DNA from 3 places in the Trichormus variabilis 0441 genome. Region 1 is predicted to be linked to each of the others. Evidence: riboswitches for the same ligand, from Rfam matches in the RefSeq annotation. Region 1 holds a riboswitch; each other region holds the start of a gene.
The links. A riboswitch is a leader RNA that binds a small molecule or an ion and turns the genes downstream of it on or off. The one in region 1 is predicted to bind cobalamin.
Positions count from the first base shown of each region.

Region 2: linked by a shared signal. The riboswitch ahead of cobG (precorrin-3B synthase) and the one ahead of GSQ19_RS06425 (DUF1636 domain-containing protein) in region 1 are both predicted to bind cobalamin.
Region 3: linked by a shared signal. The riboswitch ahead of GSQ19_RS27235 (DUF1636 family protein) and the one ahead of GSQ19_RS06425 (DUF1636 domain-containing protein) in region 1 are both predicted to bind cobalamin.

Region 1 covers NZ_CP047242.1:1,617,458-1,622,866, forward strand. The annotation lists gene GSQ19_RS06415 (DUF4360 domain-containing protein) at 1-458, shown strand, start outside; gene GSQ19_RS06420 (vWA domain-containing protein) at 628-2,475, shown strand; cobalamin riboswitch at 2,674-2,849, shown strand; gene GSQ19_RS06425 (DUF1636 domain-containing protein) at 2,868-3,260, shown strand; gene GSQ19_RS06430 (cobalt-precorrin-6A reductase) at 3,263-4,000, shown strand; gene GSQ19_RS06435 (cyanophycin synthetase) at 4,038-5,039, opposite strand.
Region 2 covers NZ_CP047242.1:4,872,654-4,878,062, forward strand. The annotation lists gene GSQ19_RS20060 (precorrin-2 C(20)-methyltransferase) at 1-611, opposite strand, end outside; gene GSQ19_RS30410 (precorrin-8X methylmutase) at 614-1,240, opposite strand; partial or broken gene cobG (precorrin-3B synthase) at 1,388-2,812, opposite strand; cobalamin riboswitch at 2,785-2,938, opposite strand; gene GSQ19_RS20070 (ChaB family protein) at 3,195-3,962, opposite strand; gene GSQ19_RS20075 (Dps family protein) at 4,095-4,634, opposite strand; partial or broken gene GSQ19_RS20080 (SDR family NAD(P)-dependent oxidoreductase) at 4,903-5,007, opposite strand; gene GSQ19_RS20085 (PQQ-dependent sugar dehydrogenase) at 5,037-5,409, opposite strand, start outside.
Region 3 covers NZ_CP047243.1:180,502-185,910, reverse strand. The annotation lists gene GSQ19_RS27250 (ABC transporter substrate-binding protein) at 1-496, opposite strand, end outside; gene GSQ19_RS27245 ((2Fe-2S) ferredoxin domain-containing protein) at 611-1,483, opposite strand; gene GSQ19_RS27240 (TonB-dependent receptor plug domain-containing protein) at 1,523-3,652, opposite strand; gene GSQ19_RS27235 (DUF1636 family protein) at 3,864-4,274, opposite strand; cobalamin riboswitch at 4,671-4,813, opposite strand; gene GSQ19_RS27230 (IS630-like element ISAva6 family transposase) at 4,969-5,409, shown strand, end outside.

The DNA of each region.
Region 1 (5,409 bases):
CTGATGGGTCTGCTAGTGTGAATGTTAGCCCTGATGGTCAAGAGTTAAGTATTCTATTTGATAACTTTATCGCTCTGGGCAATAAAGCAGCAGAACGTCGCAAAAGCTGTAATATGAGCATTCCGATTAAAGTACCCCAAGGCTTTCAAATTTCCCTTTATGATGCTGATTATCGGGGCTATGTTGCTCCTAGTACAACTGGGAGACTAAGAGCAGAGTACTTTTTTGCAGGTCAGCGCGGGCCAGTTTTCTCCAGAACATTTAGAGGCGAAACCGACTACAACGTCCGAGATAAATTAGTTACTGTGGGTAATGTCTGGTCACGTTGTGGTGACAGTGTAAATATGCGTGTGAATGCTGCAATGACTGCTAGTGGCCAAGGGATGGCGACTGTTGACTCTTTTGACCTGGCTCACCGTGGCTTGGTTTATCACGTTAAATATCGCCAGTGCCGTTAGGTTTTTTCAAAGCTAGGAGTTAAGAAACTTTTAGCTTTGCCAAAATGTCAGGCTGGGTTTTTTCTACCCTAAATCATGAAGACATCCTGGGTACACTAATCGCAACACTTAGTGTTTAAACATCATCAGGGTTGCGGCTGATGACAAATAACTCACAGGGGAAAATGAAATGGTAAAAACAAGTTATGAATTCGACCAACCTATTTTACCCGCCGGATTTTCATTAAAGGCTAATATCCTACTACGTTTTCGTGCGGAAATACCCGAATCTCCCCGGCGCAACCTTAACCTTTCCCTTGTAATTGACCGCTCAGGTTCTATGGCAGGTGCAGCTTTACATCATGCCCTCAAGGCGGCTGAATCTGTGGTAGATCAACTTGAGCCAAAGGATATTCTCTCAGTGGTCGTTTACGATGATGCGGTAGATACGGTTGTTTCACCCCAACCTGTAACTGACAAACCTGCGCTCAAAAAGTCCATACGTCAGGTGAGGGCAGGTGGTATTACTAACTTATCGGGAGGATGGCTCAAGGGGTGCGAATATGTCAAGCATCAACTCGATCCGCAAAAAATAAATCGTGTGCTACTGCTGACTGATGGTCATGCCAATATGGGTATTCAAGACCCAAAGATACTCACAGCCACATCAGCCCAAAAAGCTGAAGAAGGGATTACTACAACTACTTTGGGGTTTGCTCAAGGTTTCAATGAGGATCTACTAATTGGGATGGCGAGAGCTGCTAATGGCAACTTCTACTTCATTCAAAGCATTGATGAAGCAGCAGAAGTTTTTAGCATTGAACTAGATAGTCTTAGAGCTGTAGTAGGTCAAAACTTGAAAGTAACACTAGAGTTAGCTGATGGTATCACTCTGGTTGATACTTTAAGTCTTGCTAAAGTTAGCCAAAATGAAGCTGGTCAACCTGTAATTACCTTGGGGGAGCTTTACGAGGGAGAAGATAAGCTTCTGGGTTTGAGTTTGATGATATCCTCTGCTCAAGTAGGTAATTTACCAGTGATGAAGCTGCATTACAGTGCTGATGTAGTGCAGAATGACGTTATTCAAAGGGTTTCCGGAACAACAGATGTCATCGCCAAAGTTGGCACAGTTGAGGAATCAGCGTTAGCCTCTTCCAGTCATATTATCCTCGACCTCAGCCGCCTGACGATCGCCAAAGCTAAAGAAACAGCCCTCGAATTAGCAGAACATGGTCAGCATCAAGCAGCTGAAAAAACCCTCCGTGATTTGGTGCAGTATCTCCGAGACCAAGGCTTAAATGAGAATTTTGAAATTGCAGAAGAGATTGATCAGCTGGAGTATTTCGCAGGTCGAATTGCACAACAAGCTCTAGGTAACGCCGGGCGGAAAGAACTACGTGATCAAAGTTATCAAACAATGACGCGCAATCGCGGTGATCTGGTGGGGCGCGGTGTCACTGCTGGCGATGAAGTACACGCAATGCCGGTTGTCAATGAAATCGGTACTGGGGTGGAACTTGCTTGCGTCCGTGAAGGCGGTAAACTACGGATTAAAGTTATATCTGATGGTTACGACCAAACTAAAAATGTTCAATTTCCCCGTTCCATTCGTGCTGAAGGAGCGCGGTACATTGTTGAAGGGCTAGAATTGTCAAGTAATGGCTCTTTCTACCGTGTAGTCGGCAAAGTCAGTCGTTTTGCCAAACCTGGTGAAACAGACATTTTTGTTGCTCCTAGACAATCGAGATCAACTAACACAAGTAAAGCCTCCAAAGCTCCAGCTACTGCGGCCGATCTTCCCACCACTGACACCATAGATCATGGTGTTCTCATTCAATGCGTCAAAGATGGTAGCAAGTTACGCGCTAGGGTAGTCTCCGACGGATATGAACCGGATTGGAATATGCGTTTTCCCCGTTCCATTCGTGAGGAAGGAATGCTTTATGTGGTTGAGGAAGTGAAGACAGCACCTGATGGCAAGTCTTATATTGCTTCTGGCGAGATTAAGCGATTTTTACAACCGAATATTACTAACTAAATGAAGCTAAGGGTTTCCAACATAGGGCTAAATTAACTGTAGGGTGCGTCAGCTCTAATAATTTCGTACACATTAGAGGATTTTCTACATCTGACGCACCCTACTATTGTGCCAGTTGCGTAAGTCCTGATTTATTTTGAATTGATTCATACTCCTACACCCTGAGTTTTTCGTTTTCATGGGTAAGTCCTAGATGTTACGATTAAGTAAATATTCGGTTCTGGTGGGGAGCAGTCACCAGAGGTAACGGGGAAAGTATACCTGCACTCTTTCGTAGGTGAACGGTGTAAGTCCGGCGCTGTCCCGCAACTGTGAAGGAAAGAAAACTCTTGTAACTTTCCCAGCCAGAACGCCCGCCGAAATTGACGATTCTCAACATCTGCGAGGTACGGATGACTACTGATAATTCCTTGAGTGTGGCAGAACACACACTCTTTGTCTGCAAAACCTGCGCTAGTGTCTGGCAAGATGGTAAACGCGTAGGTGAAAGCGGCGGTCAAAAACTTTTAAATCAACTCCAACAGCTAGCACAAGAGTGGGAGTTACGGGATAAATTCCCGATCCGAGAAGTGGAATGTATGAGTGCTTGCAACCGTTCTTGTGTTGTAGCTTTTACAGGTAAAGGCAAATTAACTTATTTATTTGGTGATCTAGCTGTAGATGATCATGCCTCTGCGGTATTGGAATGTGCTAGTAAATACTACGATAAAGCAGATGGTTTACTGCCTTGGTCAGAACGTCCCGAACCTTTGAAAAAAGGCATTCTCGCCAGGATTCCCACCTGAAGATGCGCCTTTTAATTCTGGGTGGAACTGGAGATGCAGCCGAACTAAGTGCTAAAGTTGCAACTATTCCAGGTATTGAGGCGATCGCATCTTTAGCCGGTCGCACCCGTGAACCTTCTCTCCCATCTGGTAATGTCCGTGTTGGGGGTTTTGGTGGTGCGGCTGGATTGGCTGACTATCTGCGTCAGATGCAGGTTGATGTATTAATTGACGCTACCCACCCTTTTGCTGCACAAATTTCTGAGAATGCGGCGCTGGCGGCTGATGAGGTGGAGATACCACGTTTGATGTTAATCCGTCCTCCCTGGGTGAAAGTAGCAGGCGATCGCTGGATAGAAGTTGATACTACAAGCGCCGCCGCCGCTATTTTAAAAAATCAAGCCAAAAGAGTATTTTTAACTGTTGGGAGACAAGAACTCTCCGCTTTCGCTCATCTACATGATATTTGGTTTCTCATGCGGATGATCGATCCTCCGGCTGCTGATGCTTTAGTTCCGCCTGGGGTGATATTGTGCGATCGCGGCCCCTTTACCCTACCCCAAGAAAGAGACATTCTCATTCAACATAATATTGATACTTTAGTTAGTAAAAATAGTGGGGGTGATGCCACTTACGCCAAGATTATTGCAGCAAGAGAACTAGGCGTACAGGTTGTCATGGTCAATCGTCCAGTCGTACCAGCCTGTGAACAAGTAACAGACGCTGATGCGGCGGTAGCTTGGCTGCTAGAAAAGTTGTAATGATTCAGTTTTGGCATATGCCGTTCATCACGGCTACTTAATTTTCGCTGTTGTACTCCGTTTCCAATGCTTTCAAAACTTTGAGATATAAATCTTCCACTCTCTTAGTTTGAATATCTCCAATGGAAGCATAATGTGTTAAGCCAGGAGAACCATTAACTTCAATAATCACATAATCCACCATAGGTCTGGTAATATCTTGAGTAATTATATCCAAACCCATTAATCGCAATCCCATATCTTTTGTGACGTTTAAAGCCAATTTCTGAAAGTCGGGATGAATATTTTCCGTAACATCCACTGCTTCACCGCCACTAGATAAATTAGCATTATCTAAAAGATATACAACCTTACCATTGGGAATCACACTGTTTAAATTGAGACTTTGCTTCTGCAACTTGCGTTTAATCCGAAAGTCATCAACATCAATAATTTTTTTTCCCAAATTTTGGATGAAACCATCTTGCTTACGTTGTATTAATTCTGTAACATTTGATTTTCCATCTCCAATTACTGATAGTGGTAGCCTTTGATATGCCGCTATTATTTCGTCATCTATCACCACAATTCTGTAATCTTTACCTAGATAAAATCTCTCAATAATCAATCCTGCATTAGCTCGCAATATTTTTTTGGCTACTTGATAATACTCCGTTTTGTTATGAATTTTTGTAACTAATTTTCCTTGGCTTAAATTAATGGGTTTAATAATTACTGGAAATCCAATAAGTTTAGCATATTCAAATCCAGCATCAATATCTCGTTCGTTACCTATTTTTTTACATAATTTCTGATTAAAAAATGTTTGCCCTTCAGTCACATGATAGCCAAAATGTTTGAGGAAAAATTTTGAATAACCCTTATCTTTGGCTATTTCTGCGGAACCAAAACCGTTAATATTTAATTTCGTGGTACTAAAAAATGATTTTTTTCCATTTTTAAATGTAATATGCCCCACTAATTCATATTCTGGATCTACCACAACAACCGCACCTATTTGAGGTGCTATCTTCTGAATTATTGACGTGACTAATGGCATTTTTTAGTCCAAAAGTATAATTTAATGCAGGAATTTTAACTAACATCTCAATCTTGGTCAAGATAAAAACTATTAAAATTCCTCACCCACAAGGGGATGGAGTTTCCTGCCGCTTTTATGAATACTAAATTCAACTGTTTGACCATTTATTTTGCAAGTTTATGTGAATGTTAAGAAATTAACTCAAACAATCTCAGCGAGATTGAATGATTATTCTATACTTATATACTTTATTACATAAAGGTAGAACATATACTAAATATTTAGAATTTTTCGTAATTTTTAATACAAAATATTTTCAATAAATACTAGTACTAAGTTTATCTGAAGAAATTATACCAATAACTACAGTAGTGGCAATTTACTAAAT
Region 2 (5,409 bases), 3.1 Mb from region 1:
GTTGTTGCTCGCTCGATATATAATGCCCGTGATGCTAGTCCTAATTTATGCAAGACATCGCGCACTTTGGTGAAGTGGCGACCTAGTTTCATAATGGCGGCTGCATCGGTTGTCAGCAATTTGGAAGTGAGTTCTTCTGCTGGGAGGGGTGCGGGTAGTACGGTGAGAATATCGTTGTAGTAGGTGAAGGGTACACCCAAGGAAACTGGACAAGCCATTAGTGAGGAAACGCCAGGGACGACTTCCGTTTGATACTTTTCCGAAAGTCGTGTGAATACATACATAAATGAACCGTAAAAAAACGGGTCGCCTTCACAAAGTACGACTACATCTCTTCCGGCTGCTAGGTGTTCGGCTATGGGTGCAACTTCTTGGTCGTAAATGTCCTGGGCTTTTTCTGGTTCTAAGGCGCGGGGGAGATGATAGGCTACTTCGATTTGTTCTCCTGTGAGATATTGAGAAACGATCGCTCGCGCTATACTCTCTTTATCTGTGGCTGATTGATAGGCAATGACAGGAGCAGCACGTAATAACCGCAATGCTTTGATGGTCAATAGTTCGGGGTCTCCTGGCCCTACACCCACCCCGTAGAGACGACCTTTAGCTGTCATGGTTATTCTTCCTCCGTTGCCAGGGCGTTAACTGCGGCGGCGGCGATCGCACTCCCACCCCGCCGACCGTGTAAAGTCATATATGGGATATTACGGCTATCTGCTGCCAATGCGGCTTTTGATTCAGCCGCGCCCACAAACCCGACTGGGAAACCCAAGATTAAGGCAGGTTTGGGGCATCCTGCATCTAGCATTTCCAATAGGCGAAATAGGGCTGTAGGTGCGTTCCCAATGGCGACAACTGCCCCTTCTAGATGGGGTATCCACAATTCTAAAGCCGCCGCCGAACGTGTATTACCCAATTTTTTTGCTAGTTCTGGTACTTCTGGTTCATTCAAGGTACAAATAACCTGGTTGTCAGCAGGTAAGCGCCGCCTTGTCACCCCGTCGGCTACCATACGACAATCACACAAAATCGGTGCGCCGACTGCTAGTGCTGCCCTGCCAGACTGTGCTGCGGTGGCTGAATATCCCAAGTCTGTGACAATATCAGTCATTCCACAGGCATGAATCAGGCGTACTGCAACTTTTGCTATATCTGGCGGGAGTATATCTAGATTTGCTTCCGATCGGATGATAGCAAAGGAATTGCGGTAAATTTCATTGGCATCGTGGATGTAGTCAGACATGGGATTTGCTTGAGGAAATAACTGCTTTAGTTGGGGTGTTTCATGGTGATTAGTGCATTGTCCGAAGGATTCGTCTGGTTTTGCATATTCGTTTTTATACATTCCCAATATTTGCTCTATTGTTGTCGGCAATTCAGCAACAGCTATATAGGGATGGACTTCCCGACCGAACTTTTCACGACTATCACGGTCACCCACATACACTTGATATCCTTCTCCGGTTTCATTATTAACACCAAGTAGAGTAATATCACTATCGCCGTGGTGGGCGCAGGATTTATCACAACCGCTAAAGTGGATAGTCACTGGGTGTTCTAGGGTGATGTGGGATTCCAGGTAATCTGCTAGCGCGAGGGCATGACTTTTAGTATCTGTAGCAGCAGCCGCACAACCTTGAATACCAGAACAAGCTACTAAGCCACTCTTAATATTTGCGGCTGAGAAGTCTAATCCTAACCCCAAAATGTGACTTTGAACCTCAGTCAGCCATTGTTGGGGAATATCTGTTAACAACAAGTTCTGCCAAGGTGTCAACCTGAGAGTCCCGTTCCCATATTTAGCAGATAAATCAGCTAGACTCTTTAATTGCCAAGTTTCCAAGCGACCAAGGGGTAAAACAAGACCAATGTAGTATAAGTTTTGTTGGTGTTGGGGATGAATACCGATGTGGTGGTATTTAGTATGTGACCTCTCCCCCAACCCCTCTCCTACAAGGAGAGGGGAGAAATGCTTTGTCTTCTCCCCCTTCCCTACGAGGGAAGGGGGTAGGGGGGTTAGGTTCTTCCCCCCAAAGGAAATAGTTAAAAGTTTCTCAACTTCTTGAAGATAATTATCTAACCCCAAACTATTCACTACTTCTCGCAGTCGGGGCTTGCGTTTATTATGAGCATCAGTATGAGCTAAGTAAACCTCTGTCAAAGCCATGAGGACTGGTAAACATTCCTCTGGTGACAACAAAATTCCGGTGTCAATGGGTGGTTTTCCTTTTGCACCGATACTTAAGCACAGACGGAAGTAAACTCTGTTCTCTACTAAAGTGGCAGCAAAGGTGATATCGTTGAGGCGATCGCTTACCGAAACTAATCCACCACCATCAAAACACACGCTAAACTTTGCCGATAGTCTTGACAAGGCAGAATTTTCAGTAATGTAACTATCCCAACTTCTAACGAAGGAACGGGTATCAATTAATTCTTGAGGATCAATACCAGCCGTGGGACTGGTCATAATATTACGGATTTGGTCTACACCTGTATTGCGAGAACCCAAACCAAGTTCTTGCAGGCGCTTGAGGACTGGAGAATCGATGTCGGCGCGAATTTCCCGGATTTGGATGTTAGCACGATTTGTCACATCCACATAGCCGCCACCGTATTCGTCAGCAATATCTGCGATCGCCTGACATTGTTTACTATTAATAATTCCACCTGGTATTCTGATGCGAGACAAAATCCCATCTTGGGCAGGTGTGGCATAAAACAAGCCAGGACAAGGTGTTGAACCAGACAACAAGACAATCACTCCTTCTCTGTGCGACGCAGAGATTAGACAGCTAACTCTTGGAATTGGCATTCTGACTCGGAAAGTTACAAGAATTTCGCTTGTGACTTTTCATTACAGCTGCGGCACAGCCCCGGAATCGCACCGGAGTTTCCCAACACCAAGCTTTAGTAATTTACCATGAGTTGCCACTTATCATATTGACTGCTTCATATTTTTCATTAATACCAATTCTCTATGAAGTTGCGTCAAATAAATGATGTAGAGACGTTGCATACAACGTCTCTACAGTACAGAATAAAGTGCATCTATGGCTACGCCAGGCAAGCTACATTAAGAAACGGTATAACTCTATTATCTTTGTTAATTAGCAAAAAATAACCGACTTACTTAATAAATCGGTTATCTCAGTTTTTAGCTCTGAAACTATTAACAAAAAACCAAAATACCGTTGCTAAACTCCGACTTTAGCTTTTGACCAAACGCCGTTTTCATCTTCGTCAAATTTTTGATGAACAGCTTCCCAAGCTGCTTGTTCAGCTGTAAACTCATCACTAGTCTCGTTCAATACACCGTTATAGCGTTCAATAAAGGTGCTTTGAGCTTCCGAAGAAAGATGAGAACGCACTTCAGGAGATAAATCTTCTGAACTCTTGCAAGGCCCAGGACAAGGACGAGCCAAAGTTTTATCAATTGTGCTGATTTCTTCTGCACCAGCACTTTCCAAGAGTAGCTGAAATTCACCAGTGCGATCGCTTGGTACTTCGGTTAATAACAAAAACTCACCGGCTTGTAGGCGGGTTTGGTAGATTGCAGCTTTATCTTCTGGCATTCCCAAGGTTGTCAGAACTGAGACTAAGCCAGCGCCAGCACTACCAGCGATCGCCCCACTAGCCGCCCCCAATAGTAAAGCACTGATGGGGCCTGCTGCCACAATCGGCCCGACGAAGGGAATAAACAGTACGCCTACACCTGTTAACAAGCTGAGGAAGGAACCAAACAAGGAACCAAAAATCGCTCCTGTTCGCAAACCACCCAAAATCACATCTCTTTTGGTGATAAAACCTGCAATCCGAGTTTCGGATTGAAAGTTTCTACCCATGACTGAGATATGGTCTCTAGGTACACCTCTATCTAACAAACGGCGAATTACATCATCAACTTGTTTCTGCTCTTTAAATACGGCAGAGATAGTACGTTCTGCTTGATAAACTTCTGGCACTTGTATACTCCCTAATTTTATTTTTATTTATTCTTAGGACTTAGGCACTGAACCAAAAAACTTTTCTGAGGGTGGTCAATAGTCAATAGTCCACAGTCCAAAAATTTTGATTTTGACTATTGACTAAAAGCATTACACACCAACAGGTGTTTTAGTTTCTGTTGCTGGTTGTGTACCATTTGGCTCGATTGGTTGCCCTTCAATAAATGAGCGCAACATCCAAGCGATCTCTTCGTGTTCTTCCATGAGTCCGGTGAGGAAGTCGGCAGTTCCTTGATCCTGGAACTCATCACCACTGCGGTCTACATGGTCTCTGAGGTTGCGAATCAATTGCTCATGATCCTGTACAAGATTAGCCACCATTCCCGTAGCACTGGGAACATCTCCGGCGTGTTCTTTGAGAGTAGCGATTTGCAGAAATCCTTCCATTGAACCTATAGGATAACCACCCAGAGTCCGGACTCGTTCAGCGATCGCATCAATATTCTCTGTTAGTTTTTCGTAGTGTTCTTCCCATAATTGATGTAGACTGCGGAACTGTGGCCCGACTACATCCCAATGGTATTTTTTTGTTTTCACCAAAAGTAAATAAGAATCTGCTAAATCTTGATTCAACAGATTAATTACACTTTGACGCTGTTCGTCTGTTAAACCAATGTTTATTCTAGGCATTGCTTTTCATTCTCCGGTGAACTTATAGATTAAGTTCTCAAAATATCGGCTAGATTTACATCGGTCACTAGAAAGATTGTCCTTTACAAGTAATTACAACTAAAGGACTACTTGGAGATTGGATTATAGAAAAATCTCAACATTATCAGAGTGGGAAATATATAGTAAAATCCGTTTATGACCTTTTTTGAATTTTGTTGGCGCAGCCTTACCGTAGGCTATTTTTAATTTTGAATTGGAGCCAAACATTTCTACTAGGAAACAACTTAATGACGATATTGCAACCTTTTTGAGCTAGGCGAATGGCGATCGCTTGCCCAATCCCTGAACTTCCGCCTGTAATGAGGGCATTTTTCCCTTTTAATCCTTTCATGGTATTTTTTTCTTATTTTGTATAAATTTTCATCTAGTAATACGGATAATCTTGTCCTGTTGTGGCGGGCAATTCCCTCGTCCATCACAGTTACTGGTTGTCACATATAATTCACCATCTGGCCCCATAATTGCCTCTCGCAGTCGTCCATATTTACCTTGTAAATACACCTCATGACGCTCGACTTGTTGGGGCGACTGAGGAGCGAAGACGACGCGCTGTAAGTGTTCTGAACGAAGCGTGGCAATAATCAAGCTACCTCTCCACTCAGGAATAGTATTACCTGTATAAATAGCTGCTCCCCCAGGCGGTAGAGCTTCACGCCAAACAATCGAGGGAGTCACAAGTCCTTCTCCTGATTCACAACGGTAGATAGTAGGCCAGCCAAGGTTGTCGCCAGAT
Region 3 (5,409 bases), on a different replicon from region 1:
CTACATTGGAATTATTGCCGACTTGGGTAATATTTCCGGTTTTAATTCTCTCAATAACTTCAGGCGTATTGACTTGTTTAATATTACTCACTCCAATTAATTTATCAACTACATCTAATTTAGCTAAGTGGGGTAAATGTGTAGTTGATAAAGAAACTATAGAGTTAATAGGAACTGTAATTACTTGCGCCTGCTTAAATCCTTGGGGTGTGGGTGTTCCGCATTGGACTAGAACATATTGAAACTGAGTTTTAGCATTTTGCCAAGGATTTTTGATGGTGACTACTTTGTAATGTTTGTGATATTCTACCGCCAAACCTCTGGCGTGGGTGATTTTGATTTTATTGGGAAAGTAATCTTGGTTAGGGTTATACTTGGGGGTACAGGTGTTAGTTGATGTGTGAATTGTGGTTTGATGACAGGCGATGATCAGGGTGGCTATGAGGCATAGTTGACAGAGGAAAATGATTGGTTTTTGGTGGGGGAGTTTTATCATTTTTATCTCACGCAGAGACGCACCGAAAAGTCGGAGCGGAGGTTTCCTCCGTTGGCGTAGCCCGCCGCAGGCATCTGAACTTTTCAAGACAGAGGCACAGAGAGTTAGAGGAGATTATGGGGTTTGGGGTGGGTAGAGGTTTTCGGTGATTTTGTTACCTTTAATGAGGTGTTCGTTGACGATATTTTCGGCAACGTTGGGGTTAACGCGAGTGTACCAAGTTCTATCATTGGAATAAAAAACAACTGGGCCGAGTTGACAAACTTCTAAACAGCCAGAGGTTCTAACTTCAATGTCTAAACCTGCATTTTCTACTGCTGATTTTAAAGCATCAAATGTAGGTTGCCATTTGCGAGAAGGTAGACAGCGTGTAGAGGTACAAACGGAAATATAGGCATGTTTGAGAGGATTTTTGCTAAATGGTATGGTTTTTTTACCTAATACATAAATATCTCGCAAATCTTGATAAAGAGCTAACTTATCTAGATTCGGTTTACCCTCCGGTAATAAATTTTCTCCATCTACCAAAGGATTAGGTAATAAAATCGTCATCAATTGTTCATTCGCACCATTCCAAAACTGAATCCCCCAACTTCTGGGATTTCCTTCTAAATTAAACCGCCGATAAAAAGCCGCACGAGAAACTAAACGTTGCTTCCTCACTTCCACAGGAGTTTTACACAAAGGGCCACCAAAATTAGTATCAATACATAAATGTAAATGCCACCCCTCAGTAGCCACCGTCAAATATCCATCATAGAGAATACAAAGCTTTGGTGGTGCATTAAATTCTAATTCTAAAACACTACCTTGAACAATATGAGCAATCCCAACCTGCTGCCAATTTTGTTCAAACAAAGTATAAACTAACGATGCTAAAACATCACTCCCACAATCAAAATATTCATACTCAATAAAACCCCCCGTAGCTAAATCTTCTTTAAACACCTCATTAACTGGTGTCACCCAACAATTAAACTCACTCATTTCTAACTCTCCTCTGCGCCTCTCCGTGAAAAAAACTCTTTAGAACCGAGAACTCAACCCAACCTGAAAAACCCTCCCCCCATCAGGATAACCAGGAAACAACTGATAACGCTGATCGAACAAATTATCCAAACTCCCAGTTAAAGTTAAACTATCACTAATAGGCATACGCATCTTCAAATCAAAAGTCGTATACCCCGAAAGAAACTCCGTATTAATATTATTAGTGGGATACCCATTTAAAGAATTCATCAACACACCAAAATACCAACCTTGAGGATTTTCATAGGAGACACCCAAATTTAATTTATCCGCACCCGCAAACCTTAATTCCTTATCAATCTCCGCCGGATTAGCACTTTCTAAAATACGCGGATTATTCGCTGTATAATTAACAAAAGCATAAACATTCCTTGCTAGTTGTAAATTTAACGAAGCTTCAATTCCCGTAGTTTGTACTAACCCGATGTTTTCCCAAGTACCTGTATTACCATTTACAGGCGGAATTAAGCTTTTGAAGGCAATTGTATCTGAAACCCTGTTACTAAAAAATGTCAATCTCAACAAACCAATATTCCCTAACTTTTGGTCAATCCCCACATCAAAACTATCTCCTTGTTCTGGCTTGAGGTCAGGATTACCAATATTAGTAGGATTAGTATTAAATAAATTGGCGATCGTCGGCGCACGGAAATTTCTGATATAGTTGGCTCTGATTGTAGTTGCATCTGAAAGTGCGAATTTTGCTCCTACAGATGGTGAAGTAAACGAACCATTGACCAAACTACTAAAATCTTGCCGCACTCCTAAATTCATACTAAAACTAGGAGAAAAGTTAACTTCATACTTACCGAAAATTGCACCTTGTCCTATAGCATCATCATAATTTTCTCTGGTGATGTTTGTCCCATAATTAAATGTGGTGTTACGTACATTAGTATTACGATAGTCAAAGCCATAAACTAAGGTCTGATTCTTCGCAACATTCCAATTATGGGTAACTTGAATACCATAGGAATCCTGTTTGGTATCAAAGCGATTTTGAGATGTGATTGCACCACTACGATTATCAAAACGAGTGTTGAGAAAATCAGCGTAAACTCTCGCTGTTAAGAGTGAATCATCTCCGCTTCCTAATTGAGAATTCCAGGTTAAATCAGTAAGAACTTGGTCTGTGTATTTGCGGTTATTCTCGGTGAGAGAGTTAAAAAATCCCTGTCCAAATTGGGGGAAAGGAATGGGTACACCTCCAGGTACTCCCTGTTCTTTACCTAAATATAGAGTGGAGAGGGTTAAGGTGTTGCGTTTACCTAAATTTGCCTCTAGTTTGACGTTAAAGTTATTAAAGAGTGCGTCATTATTTCTTCTCGTTCCCTCAAAGTTAGCTTCAGGAATACGAAAGCGATAATTATTTTGTGCTTGAGTCCGGTTATATCCAACTACCCAAGAAATATCACCTGATTTTCCACTATTTTGAATACTTTGTTGGTTCAATCCATAGGAACCAAAATTAACTTTAGTTTCTGTGGTAATTTGCTCTGTAGGACGACGGGTAACAATATTAATTACCCCACCTATTGCATCTGAACCATAAAGAGTTGAACCACCTCCTGGTAAGACTTCAACTCTTTCAATATTATTAGTGGTAAATTCTGACAGGTCGAAACCACCACCACCTAAATTATTAATTGGTCTACCATCTAATAAGATTAAGACTTGTCCGGTGTTAGAACCGCGAATAAATTGACCACTTAAAGCATTTACTTCTGTCCCAACTGTACCGTCACCTAAAATACCAGGAAGAAATCGCAGTGCTTCTCTGACGGTTCTTGCACCTTGCGCTTCCATTTCTTCGCCGGTAATGACATACACCGGACGGGTGGAATCTTTGACTGTTCCCTCGCGGCGAAAAGGGGAAAATACAGGTTCATTTAACAGTTTGTCAATAACTGTCAGTTCAATGTCGGGTTCGGTTTCTGTTGTATTTTGAGATGTTACTTCTGCAACTGGTTGTAAGTCTTTGGCGGAACCTTCCTCTTGTGGAAACTCGGAAATTTGTAGAACTTCTGTGGCTATAATGCTGGAACTTTTCCACAGCATCCCTGCGGTGATAGTCAAACTAGAAACGATAAGTTGAGTTCCCCATCTGGCAATAAACTGAGTACGCATTGGTAATTTAAGCCACCTGTATAACTAAAAATTGATTGTCAGCAAAGATTTGAGCTTTTTTGGTAAAAAACTTTCAGCCAGTAGGAAACCTGCAATATTTTGATAATGATTATTATTATTATGTAAATGGTGTAACTTACAAGCTTGTTTCAAAGGTTCGTAGTAAGGACTAAAGGCTTTACTACGAACTTGATGTACTACTGGTAATTAATTAACAGCAATCCACGGTTAATTTTGCCCACTTATTTAGGGGTGGGATTTTTGCTAAAATTCCTGTTTTTAAACGTTCTGGACGTTCTGACCAAGGTAGTAAACCATCAGGGTTGACGTAGTATTGAGTTGCACATTGCAGTATTGCAGATGGACTATCATCAACTGCTAAATTGCCGAAAAGATAGGTTAATTTCCCTTCTCCTGTAAAGGCGATAGTACAAGCATGGTTGCAAGCACTCATACATTCAACTCCTTGAATGGAGAATTTATGTTGCAATTCCCAATTTTGTGCAAGTGCTTGGAGTTGTTGCAATAGCTGCTGTCCACCACTTTCACCAACTCGCTTGCCATCTTGCCACACACTGGCACAGGTCGTGCAGACAAATAAAGTATGTTGTTTTTTGCTCATTGATTTTCAGGCGTTGCTGATTGATAGCATGAATTAGCCTTACGCATTTACCGCTAGGCGTTGCTGTACTCCTACACTGTGGGTTCGTGGTAGCGTCTATAAAAGAGAAGCTAACGCAACGAGGAAGCTTAGACGCATTCGCTGTTAAGCGTTTGGTGCAGGTAGGCGTAAAGTTACCTCTAGCTTGGGTAAAGTAAATATGCAAAGCGAAAGATAAAATACAACTGTGTTTTCCAGTTTGTATCTATAACTTTCCGTGTAAGTATTGATATCTGTATGGAAATATCTACAGTCTCATAGAAAGTAGTGTGTGGCGTATATATGACGCTATGAGACAGTTATCCTCTTTAATGGGCAGAGTATTGATTGCGTTATTCATCTGTACCTCGCAGATAAGAATGTGTTGTACTTTCGGCGGGCATTCTGACTTTGAGGCATAAGCCCCATTACAGCTGCGGGACAGCGCCGGATTCACACCGGACTTTCCCCGTTACCTCTGATGGCTGACCCCCACCAGAACCGAGTTGCTATTGAGAAAATAGTACCACAGCAATGATGCTGAAATTCAGCCGCTACTTAAAACGTAAAGTAATCCCCACTGTACCAAAATCAGCAAAAGCTAGGGCGATCGCATAACTAATACTGAATAGGGAAAGGTAGTATCATTTGAAGCAGAGGGAAAAAGGCTAGAAAAATGGTACGTCCCAGGATAAAACTAACAGAGCATCTATCAACAGAAGAAATAGAACAAAGTTATCGCCGATGTGAAGATGCACAAGAGAAAACCCGATGGTTAGTGATTAAATTGCTCAATCAACAACCACAGTTGTCAGCGCAAAAGGTAGCAGAGATTGTGGGATTCTCAGGGGACTGGGTGAGAAAAATCGTGCGGCGATACAACAAGCTAGGAGCAAACGGAATCATCAATCAACAGAAACTGAAACCAGGAGGAAAAAAACTTGCACTCACAAACGAGCAACAACAGTGGTTGCGCCAAAGGTTAGCTTCACCACCAGAAGATGGGGGGTTATGGAGTGCGCCAAAAGTAGGGGAATTGATCCGAGTACAGTTTGGAATTACACTCCATGTCACTACAGCTTGGGATTACCTCAAAAGGCTAGGATTTAGTCTGCAA